2 regions of the Streptomyces sp. NPDC003327 genome follow, and region 1 is predicted to be linked to the other one. Evidence: predicted binding sites of a transcription regulator. Region 1 holds the regulator's gene; the other holds the start of a gene.

Region 1 (4,649 bases):
GCCGGCGGGGCTCGCGGCGGCCGCACGGGCGCGTGCGGACGGGCTTCTCGACGCCGGGCCGTACGAAGCCGGGCGCGCGGTGCTGACCCTGCGGGGACGGCTGCTCGCCGACGCCGTGGTGCGGGACCTGGTGGACTAGGGCGCTTCTTCCGGATCGGGCCGGGCTCGCGACACCGGGCGTCGGGAGCCCGGCGAGATCCGGAAGAGACGGCCTAGCCGGGCCCGGCCGTGACGAAGTCGATCAGTTCCTCCACCCGGGCGAGGAGCGCCGGTTCCAGGTCCTTGTAGGAGTGGACCCGGTCCAGGATCGCCTGCCAGACGGCGCCCGTGTTCTCGTGCGGCCAGCCGAGCGCCCGGCACACGCCCGTCTTCCAGTCCTGGCCGTGCGGGACCTTCGGCCAGGCCGGGATGCCCAGGGAGGACGGCTTCACGGCCTCCCAGACGTCGATGTAGGGGTGGCCGACCACCAGGACGTCCGGGCCCGTCACCCGCGCGGCCAGGCGGGACTCCTTCGAGCCCGGCACCAGGTGGTCCACCAGGACCCCCAGCCGGGCGTCCGGTGCCGGGGCGAACTCCGCGACGATCGACGGGAGGTCGTCCACGCCCTCCAGGTACTCCACGACCACGCCCTCGATCCGCAGGTCGTCGCCCCACACCCGCTCGACGAGCTCGGCGTCGTGGCGGCCCTCCACGTAGATGCGGCCCGCACGGGCCACCCGCGCCCGCGCGCCCGGGACCGCGATCGAGCCGGAGGCCGTACGGGCGGGGCGGGCCGGGCCGCCGGGGGCGGGGCGGACGAGCGTGACGACCCGCCCCTCCAGGAGGAAGCCGCGCGGGTCCATCGGGAAGACCCGGTGCTTGCCGAACCGGTCCTCCAGGGTCACCGTGCCCGCCTCGCAGCGGACGACCGCCCCGCAGAAGCCCGTCGCGACCTCCTCCACCACCAGGTCGAGGTCGGCCGGGACCTCGGGTACGGGCGCGGAACGCTTCCAAGGGGGCGTCAGATCCGGGTTGTAGCTGCGCATTCGGGCGACGTTAGGCCACGGAGAAGCGCCGTGCCAGTTCATCGCGCTGGCGTCGTACGAACGCGGCGTCGACCACCGCCCCGTGCCCGGGCACGTACACCGCGTCCTCGCCGCCCAGCGCGAGGAGCCGGTCCAGCGCGTCCGGCCAGCGGGACGGGATCGCGTCCGGGCCCGCCTGCGGCTCGCCCGACTCCTCCACCAGGTCCCCGCAGAACACGACCTCGCGCTCGCCCGGCACCAGGAGCACCAGGTCGTGGCCGGTGTGGCCGGGGCCCACGTTCGCCAGGAGCACCTGCCGGCCGCCCAGGTCGAGCGTCCACTCGCCGGTGACCGTGTGGCCCGGGGACACCAGGGCCGCGACGGCCTCCTCGGCGGCCCGCGCGTCCACCCCCTGCCGTACCGCGTCCGCAAGGAGCCCCTCGCGCTCGCCCGCCCGGCGCAGCAGCCCGTCCACGCCGACCGCGCCGAAGACCTCCGCTCCCGCGAACGCCGCGGTGCCGAGGACGTGGTCGAAGTGCGGATGGCTCAGTGCGATGTGCGTCACTCTCCGGCCGCCGGTCAGCCCCTCGATCTGCTCCCGCAGCCCGGCGCCCTCGGCGAGGGTCGAGCCGGTGTCGTAGAGCAGTACGGCCCGTTCTCCCAGGACCAGTCCGGCCGTCGCGTCCCAGCCGGGGAGCCGTCGCCTGCCCACCCCGTCCGAGAGCCCTTCCCATCCCCACGCTGCCCAGTCGATCTCCATGGGGCGACGCTAGCGGGTCCGCCTCCTTGCCAGGAGCGACGGGCCCGGCCGTACACTGGCCGGGGGATTCCTGGCACTCGGACGGGTCGAGTGCCAAAAGCGGAGCAACCGGGAACGACGACAGCTGGAGGTGTGCGCCATGCTCAGCGAACGCAGACTCGAGGTGCTGCGCGCCATCGTCCAGGACTACGTCGGCACGGAGGAGCCCGTCGGCTCCAAGGCGCTCACGGAACGCCACAAGCTCGGCGTGTCGCCCGCCACCGTGCGCAACGACATGGCCGTCCTGGAGGACGAGGGATACATCGCCCAGCCGCACACCAGCGCGGGCCGCATCCCCACCGACAAGGGCTACCGCCTCTTCGTGGACCGGCTGGCCGGCGTCAAGCCGCTGTCCACCCCGGAGCGGCGGGCCATCCACAACTTCCTGGACGGCGCGGTCGACCTCGACGACGTCGTCGGCCGGACGGTCCGGCTGCTCGCCCAGCTGACCCGGCAGGTCGCCGTCGTCCAGTACCCCTCGCTGACCCGGTCGACCGTCCGGCACGTCGAGCTGCTCTCGCTGGCCCCGGCCCGCCTGATGCTCGTCCTCATCACGGACACCGGCCGGGTCGAGCAGCGGGTCATCGACTGCCCGGCGCCCTTCGGCGAGACCTCCCTCGCCGACCTGCGGGCCCGGCTCAACAGCCGGGTCGTCGGCCGTCGCTTCGCCGACGTGCCGCAGCTGGTGCAGGACCTCCCCGAGTCCTTCGAGGAGCCCGAGGACCGCGCCACGGTCTCCACCGTGCTCGCGACCCTCCTCGAAAGCCTCGTGGAGGAACACGAGGAGCGGCTGATGATCGGCGGCACCGCCAATCTCACCCGCTTCGGACACGACTTCCCCCTGACGATCAGGCCCGTCCTGGAGGCCCTCGAGGAGCAGGTCGTGCTCCTCAAGCTCCTCGGCGAGGCCAAGGAATCGGGCATGACCGTACGCATCGGGCACGAGAACGCCCACGAGGGACTGAACTCCACGTCCGTCGTCTCGGTCGGCTACGGTTCGGGCGGCGAAGCAGTCGCCAAACTCGGCGTGGTCGGACCGACCCGCATGGACTACCCCGGAACGATGGGAGCGGTACGCGCAGTGGCACGTTACGTCGGACAGATCCTGGCGGAGTCGTAAGTGGCCACGGACTACTACGCCGTACTCGGCGTACGCCGCGACGCGTCCCAGGACGAGATCAAGAAGGCCTTCCGCCGACTGGCCCGCGAGCTTCACCCGGACGTCAACCCGGACCCGAAGACGCAGGAGCGGTTCAAGGAGATCAACGCGGCCTACGAGGTCCTCTCGGACCCGCAGAAGAAGCAGGTCTACGACCTCGGCGGCGACCCGCTCTCCGCCTCGGGCGGCGGCGGCGCGGGCGGCTTCGGAGCCGGCGGCTTCGGCAACTTCTCGGACATCATGGACGCGTTCTTCGGCACGGCCTCGCAGCGCGGACCGCGCTCGCGGACCCGCCGCGGCCAGGACGCCATGATCCGCCTGGAGATCGACCTCAACGAGGCGGCCTTCGGCACCACCAAGGACATCCAGGTCGACACGGCGGTCGTCTGCACCACCTGTTCGGGTGAGGGCGCGGCCCCCGGCACGTCCGCCCAGACCTGTGACATGTGCCGCGGCCGCGGCGAGGTCTCCCAGGTCACCCGGTCCTTCCTGGGCCAGGTCATGACCTCCCGGCCCTGCCCCCAGTGCCAGGGCTTCGGCACCGTCGTCCCGACCCCGTGCCCCGAGTGCGCGGGCGACGGCCGGGTGCGGTCCCGCCGCACCCTCACGGTCAAGATCCCGGCCGGCGTCGACAACGGCACCCGCATCCAGCTCGCGGGCGAGGGCGAGGTGGGCCCCGGTGGCGGCCCCGCCGGCGACCTGTACGTCGAGATCCACGAGACCCCGCACGAGGTCTTCCAGCGGCGCGGCGACGACCTGCACTGCACGGTCACCATCCCGATGACCGCGGGCGCGCTCGGCACGAAGGTGCCGCTGCAGACCCTCGACGGCGTCGAGGAGATCGACATCCGCCCGGGCACCCAGTCCGGCCAGTCGATCCCGCTCCACGGGCGCGGCGTGACGCACCTGCGCGGCAACGGGCGCGGCGACCTCATCGTCCACGTCGAGGTCCAGACGCCGAGCAAGCTCGACGCCGAGCAGGAACGGCTCCTGCGCGAACTGGCCAAGCTGCGCGGCGAGGAACGCCCCACGGGCCAGTTCCAGCCGGGACAGCAGGGCCTGTTCTCCCGCCTGAAGGACGCGTTCAACGGGCGCTGAGGTCCCGACACAGCGGGACGCGTTCAACGGGCGCTGAGCAGTCACGTTCGGGATCAGGGGCGGCACTCCGGTGCCGCCCCTTTTCCTTGCCCGCGGGGGCGACATGACACGATGCCCGTATGTCCACCACCGCACTGAACGATCTCTCGCGCTTTCCGATCGTGCAGGCCCCCATGGCGGGTGGCGCCTCCTGTCCCGAGCTCGTCGGGGCCGTCTGCGAGGCCGGGGCGCTCGGCTTCCTCGCCGCCGGGTACAAGACGGCCGGCGGGCTCTACCAGGAGATCAAGCAGGTGCGCCGGCTCACCGCCCGGCCGTTCGGCGTCAACGTGTTCATGCCCTCCGGCGGGCGGCCCGCCGACCCCGCGGCCGTCGAGGTCTACCGGCACCAGCTCGCTGGCGAGGCGACCTGGTACGAGACGCAGCTCGGCGAGACCGACGAGGGCCGCGACGACGCGTACGACGCCAAGCTGGCCATCCTCCTGGAGGACCCGGTGCCCGTCGTCTCCTTCACCTTCGGCTGCCCGGCGCCCGATACCCTCGCCTCCCTCGCCCGCGCCGGTACGTACACGATCGTCACCGTCACCTCCGC
Region 2 (4,649 bases), on a different contig from region 1:
GCACTACCGGCTGGCGATCAGGCTCGCTCCGCCCGGACCGGGTGCCCGATCAGCATCGTCGGGGCGCCCGCGACCCGAGTGAGCAGCACCGTCGCGGAGTGCGGGCCCCTGGGCTTCACCTTGCGGCGGATCTCCTCCGGTTCGACCGCGGAGCCGCGCTTCTTCACCGTCAGCGTGCCGACCTCGCGTTCCTTGAGCAGCGCCTTCAGCTTCTTCAGGTTGAAGGGGAGTTCGTCGGTGATCTCGTACGCGGAGGCGTACGGGGTCGGGACGAGCGCGTCGGACGTCACGTACGCGATCGTCGCGTCGATCAGCCCGCCCGCCACCTCCTCGGCCACCTCGGCGACGAGGTGCGCCCGGATGACGGCGCCGTCCGGCTCGTACAGATAGCGGCCGACGGGCCGGACCGCCGGGTCGGGCAGGCCGCGGCCGGTGAGGCCCGCGCCGGAGGGCAGGAGCGTGGCGCGCCGGGCGCCCGGCTCCGTACCGAACCAGAGCACCGCCTCCTTCACGTCGCCGCCGTCCGAGATCCACTCGGCCTCGGCCTCCCCGGGCACGGTCTCGTGCGGGATGCCGGGCGCGATCTTGAGGGCGGCGTGCGGAGCCTTGCGGGCGGCGCCGATCGCCCAGGAGAGCGGCGGCGAGTACGCCTCCGGGTCGAAGATCCGGCCGCGCCCGCCGCGCCGGGCCGGGTCCACGAAGACGGCGTCGTACGGGCCGGTGTCGACGTCGGTGACGTCGGCGCAGCGGACCTCGATCAGGTCGGCGAGGCCGAGCGCCTCGGCGTTGGCGCGGGCGGTGGCGGCGGTGACCGGGTCGCGGTCGACGGCGAGGACGGAGATCCCGGCGCGGGCGAGCGCGATGGCGTCGCCGCCGATGCCGGAGCAGAGGTCGGCGACGCTGCGGACGCCGAGCGCGGCGAGGCGGGCGGCGCGGTGGGCGCCGACGGAGGCGCGGGTGGACTGCTCGACGCCGTGGGGCGTGAAGTACATGCGGTACGCGTCCTCGGCGCCGAACTTCGCCACCGCCCGCTGCCGCAGCCGCGCCTGGCCGAGGGCCGCGGTGACGAGCTCGGCGGGGTGGTCGCGGCGCAGCCGGGAGGCGACCGCCAGCTCCTGGGCGGGCTCGTAGTCGCGCAGGGCGGCGAGGAGCGTCTGCCCCTCGGGGGTGTGCAGGGCGGCGAGGGCGGCGAGGTCGGTCACCCGTCCCATTGTGGTCCCTCGGGTGGCGTGCGCCGGTTGTGGGCCGCCCGGGGGAGTGTGCGGGGCGTACGGCGGTGTCGTGGCGGCGCAGGGGCTCGGCGCTGACAGGATGCGGCGCCATACAGCTCGTACGACAAAAGGAACAAATGATGGCACAGGGTGGGTCGTACTTCCGTCGTGCGCTCGGGGCCGCGCTGCTCGTCGCCGCGCTCACCGCCACCGCCGCCTGCTCCGGGTCCGAATCAGGGTCCGGATCGGGCTCCGGGGCCGGGTCCGCGTCCGGCGCCCCCGTCCCGGCCGCCGGACAGCAGGCGGCCCCCGCCCTCACCGCCGCCGAGGCGCTCAGGGCGCGCCAGGAGAAGCTGCGCGAGCAGCGGGCCGCCCGCGTCCTCGCCGCCAAGAAGTGGGGCCTGAAGCAGACCCCGCTCGAAGCGCCCGCCCCGCCGGCCGTCAAGCCGAAGATCACCACCCGCAAGGGCTTCGAGACCGACGGCGAGGGGCTCCCGCCCGTCTTCACCACCGTTCCGACCAAGCACAAGGTCGTCTTCCTGACGATCGACGACGGCGCCGAGAAGGACCCCGCCCTCATCCGGATGATGAAGGACCTGCGCATCCCCTACAGCGCCTTCCTCAGCGACTACGTCGTCAGCGACGACTACCGCTACTTCGCGACCATGCAGAAGTCGCAGGAGGGCGGCGTCGCCCTGCACAACCACACGCTCAACCACCGCTACCTGCCCGGTCTCTCGTACACCCAGCAGAAGCGCGAGATCTGCGGCATGCAGGACGTCATCGAGAAGCGGTACGGCAAGCGGCCCGAGCTCTTCCGCCCGCCCTACGGCAACTACAACGAGAACACCCTGCGCGCGGCCAGGAGCTGCGGGATCAAGGCGGTGCCGCTCTGGGCGTCCGAGGCGTTCCCCGACCGCATGGAGTGGCGCGAGTGGGACCGGGACCTGCACCCCGGCGACATCGTCCTGACGCACTTCCGCGGCAAGGACGACTGGAAGGGCACCATGCCGGACATGATCCGGCGCGTGATGAACGTGATCACGGCGAAGGGGTACGCGGTCGCGAAGCTGGAGGACTACGTATGAGCCGCCTGCGCCCCCTCGCGGCCGCCGCCCTGCTCCTCCTCGTCACCGGCTGCGCCCAGGCCGTCGACCCGCTCGAACGCCTCGGCCGCAAGGCGGTCGAACAGGTCCGCGACCGGGACGCCCGCGACACCGCCCCGGTACGGGCGGAGGGCGCCGACCGCCCCTGACGGCGCGGCCCCGGGCCGGGCGACCGAATCGCCACACGGCGTGGAATTGGCACTCCGCTTGACCGAGTGCTAATCGCGGTCATAGTCTCGGCTCTGGCACTCCCCACCGGAGAGTGCCAACACAGCGACGGGCAGGTCCGGCACCCGCGACGACGGATCCACCTGGTTCGCCACCTCAGACAGTCAACCCCGTGATCTCCGAAGGGGGAGGTCGGATCGTGACGACCACCAGCTCCAAGGTTGCCATCAAGCCGCTCGAGGACCGCATCGTGGTCCAGCCGCTCGACGCCGAGCAGACCACCGCCTCTGGCCTGGTCATCCCGGACACCGCCAAGGAGAAGCCCCAGGAGGGCGTCGTCCTGGCCGTCGGCCCGGGCCGCTTCGAGAACGGCGAGCGCCTGCCGCTCGACGTCAAGACCGGCGACATCGTGCTGTACAGCAAGTACGGCGGCACCGAGGTGAAGTACAGCGGCGAGGAGTACCTCGTCCTCTCGGCTCGCGACGTGCTCGCGATCGTCGAGAAGTAATTCACCCCAAGCAGAGGCTTTGAGCCGCGCCCCGGGGCCCTCACCGGGCGCCGGGGCGCGGTTCGTTCCACACCAGTTTTCGAGAGGGCTGAATCGCTCCCATGGCGAAGATCCTGAAGTTCGACGAGGACGCCCGTCGCGCCCTTGAGCGCGGCGTCAACAAGCTTGCCGACACGGTGAAGGTGACGATCGGCCCCAAGGGCCGCAACGTCGTCATCGACAAGAAGTTCGGCGCCCCCACCATCACCAACGACGGTGTCACGATCGCCCGTGAGGTCGAGATCGAGGACCCGTACGAGAACCTCGGCGCCCAGCTGGTGAAGGAGGTGGCGACCAAGACCAACGACATCGCGGGTGACGGCACCACCACCGCCACCGTGCTCGCCCAGGCCCTGGTCCGCGAGGGTCTGAAGAACGTCGCCGCCGGCGCCTCCCCGGCCGCCCTGAAGAAGGGCATCGACGCCGCGGTCAAGGCCGTCTCCGAGGAGCTCCTCGCGACCGCCCGCCCGATCGACGACAAGTCCGACATCGCCGCCGTCGCCGCGCTCTCCGCGCAGGACCAGCAGGTCGGCGAGCTCATCGCCGAGGCGATGGACAAGGTCGGCAAGGACGGTGTCATCACCGTCGAGGAGTCCAACACCTTCGGCCTGGAGCTCGACTTCACCGAGGGCATGGCCTTCGACAAGGGCTACCTGTCCCCGTACATGGTGACCGACCAGGAGCGCATGGAGGCCGTCCTCGACGACCCGTACATCCTGATCCACCAGGGCAAGATCTCCTCGATCCAGGACCTGCTGCCCATCCTGGAGAAGGTCATCCAGGCCGGCGCCAGCAAGCCGCTGCTGATCATCGCCGAGGACGTCGAGGGCGAGGCCCTCTCCACCCTCGTCGTCAACAAGATCCGTGGCACCTTCAACGCCGTGGCCGTCAAGGCCCCCGGCTTCGGTGACCGCCGCAAGGCGATGCTCGGCGACATGGCCACCCTCACCGGTGCCACCGTCATCGCCGAGGAGGTCGGCCTCAAGCTCGACCAGGCCGGTCTGGACGTGCTGGGCACCGCCCGCCGCGTGACCGTCACCAAGGACGACACCACCATCGTCGACGGCGGCGGCAACTCCGAGGACGTCGCGGGCCGCGTCAACCAGATCAAGGCCGAGATCGAGTCCACCGACTCCGACTGGGACCGCGAGAAGCTCCAGGAGCGCCTCGCGAAGCTGGCGGGCGGCGTGTGCGTGATCAAGGTCGGCGCCGCCACCGAGGTGGAGCTGAAGGAGAAGAAGCACCGTCTGGAGGACGCCATCTCCGCGACCCGCGCCGCGGTCGAGGAGGGCATCGTCTCCGGTGGTGGCTCCGCTCTGGTCCACGCCGTCAAGGTCCTCGAGGGCAACCTCGACAAGACCGGCGACGAGGCCACGGGTGTCGCGGTCGTCCGCCGCGCCGCCGTCGAGCCGCTGCGCTGGATCGCCGAGAACGCCGGCCTCGAGGGCTACGTCATCACCTCGAAGGTGGCGGAGCTCGACAAGGGCCAGGGCTTCAACGCCGCGACCGGCGAGTACGGCGACCTGGTCAAGGCCGGCGTCATCGACCCGGTGAAGGTGACGCGCTCCGCCCTGGAGAACGCCGCCTCGATCGCCTCCCTCCTCCTCACCACCGAGA

Evidence for each region. Region 1 encodes HrcA, which represses chaperone genes, less so after heat shock. Its sites were predicted from a motif close to TTNGCACTCNGNNNNNCNGAGTGCNAA; they were not measured.
Region 2: groES (co-chaperone GroES) is a predicted target of HrcA. The motif match lies at 2,513-2,539, and genes of this name have one in related genera.

What each region holds. Positions count from the first base shown of each region.
Region 1 covers NZ_JBSFSA010000001.1:164,084-168,732, reverse strand. The annotation lists gene hemW (radical SAM family heme chaperone HemW) at 1-139, shown strand, start outside; gene ACWDVG_RS00825 (DUF3097 domain-containing protein) at 213-1,025, opposite strand; gene ACWDVG_RS00820 (MBL fold metallo-hydrolase) at 1,036-1,764, opposite strand; gene hrcA (heat-inducible transcriptional repressor HrcA) at 1,904-2,923, shown strand; gene dnaJ (molecular chaperone DnaJ) at 2,924-4,060, shown strand; gene ACWDVG_RS00805 (nitronate monooxygenase) at 4,180-4,649, shown strand, end outside.
Region 2 covers NZ_JBSFSA010000005.1:175,448-180,096, reverse strand. The annotation lists gene ACWDVG_RS06800 (hypothetical protein) at 1-82, shown strand, start outside; gene ACWDVG_RS06795 (class I SAM-dependent methyltransferase) at 18-1,211, opposite strand; gene ACWDVG_RS06790 (polysaccharide deacetylase family protein) at 1,349-2,299, shown strand; gene ACWDVG_RS06785 (hypothetical protein) at 2,296-2,466, shown strand; gene groES (co-chaperone GroES) at 2,685-2,993, shown strand; gene groL (chaperonin GroEL) at 3,095-4,649, shown strand, end outside.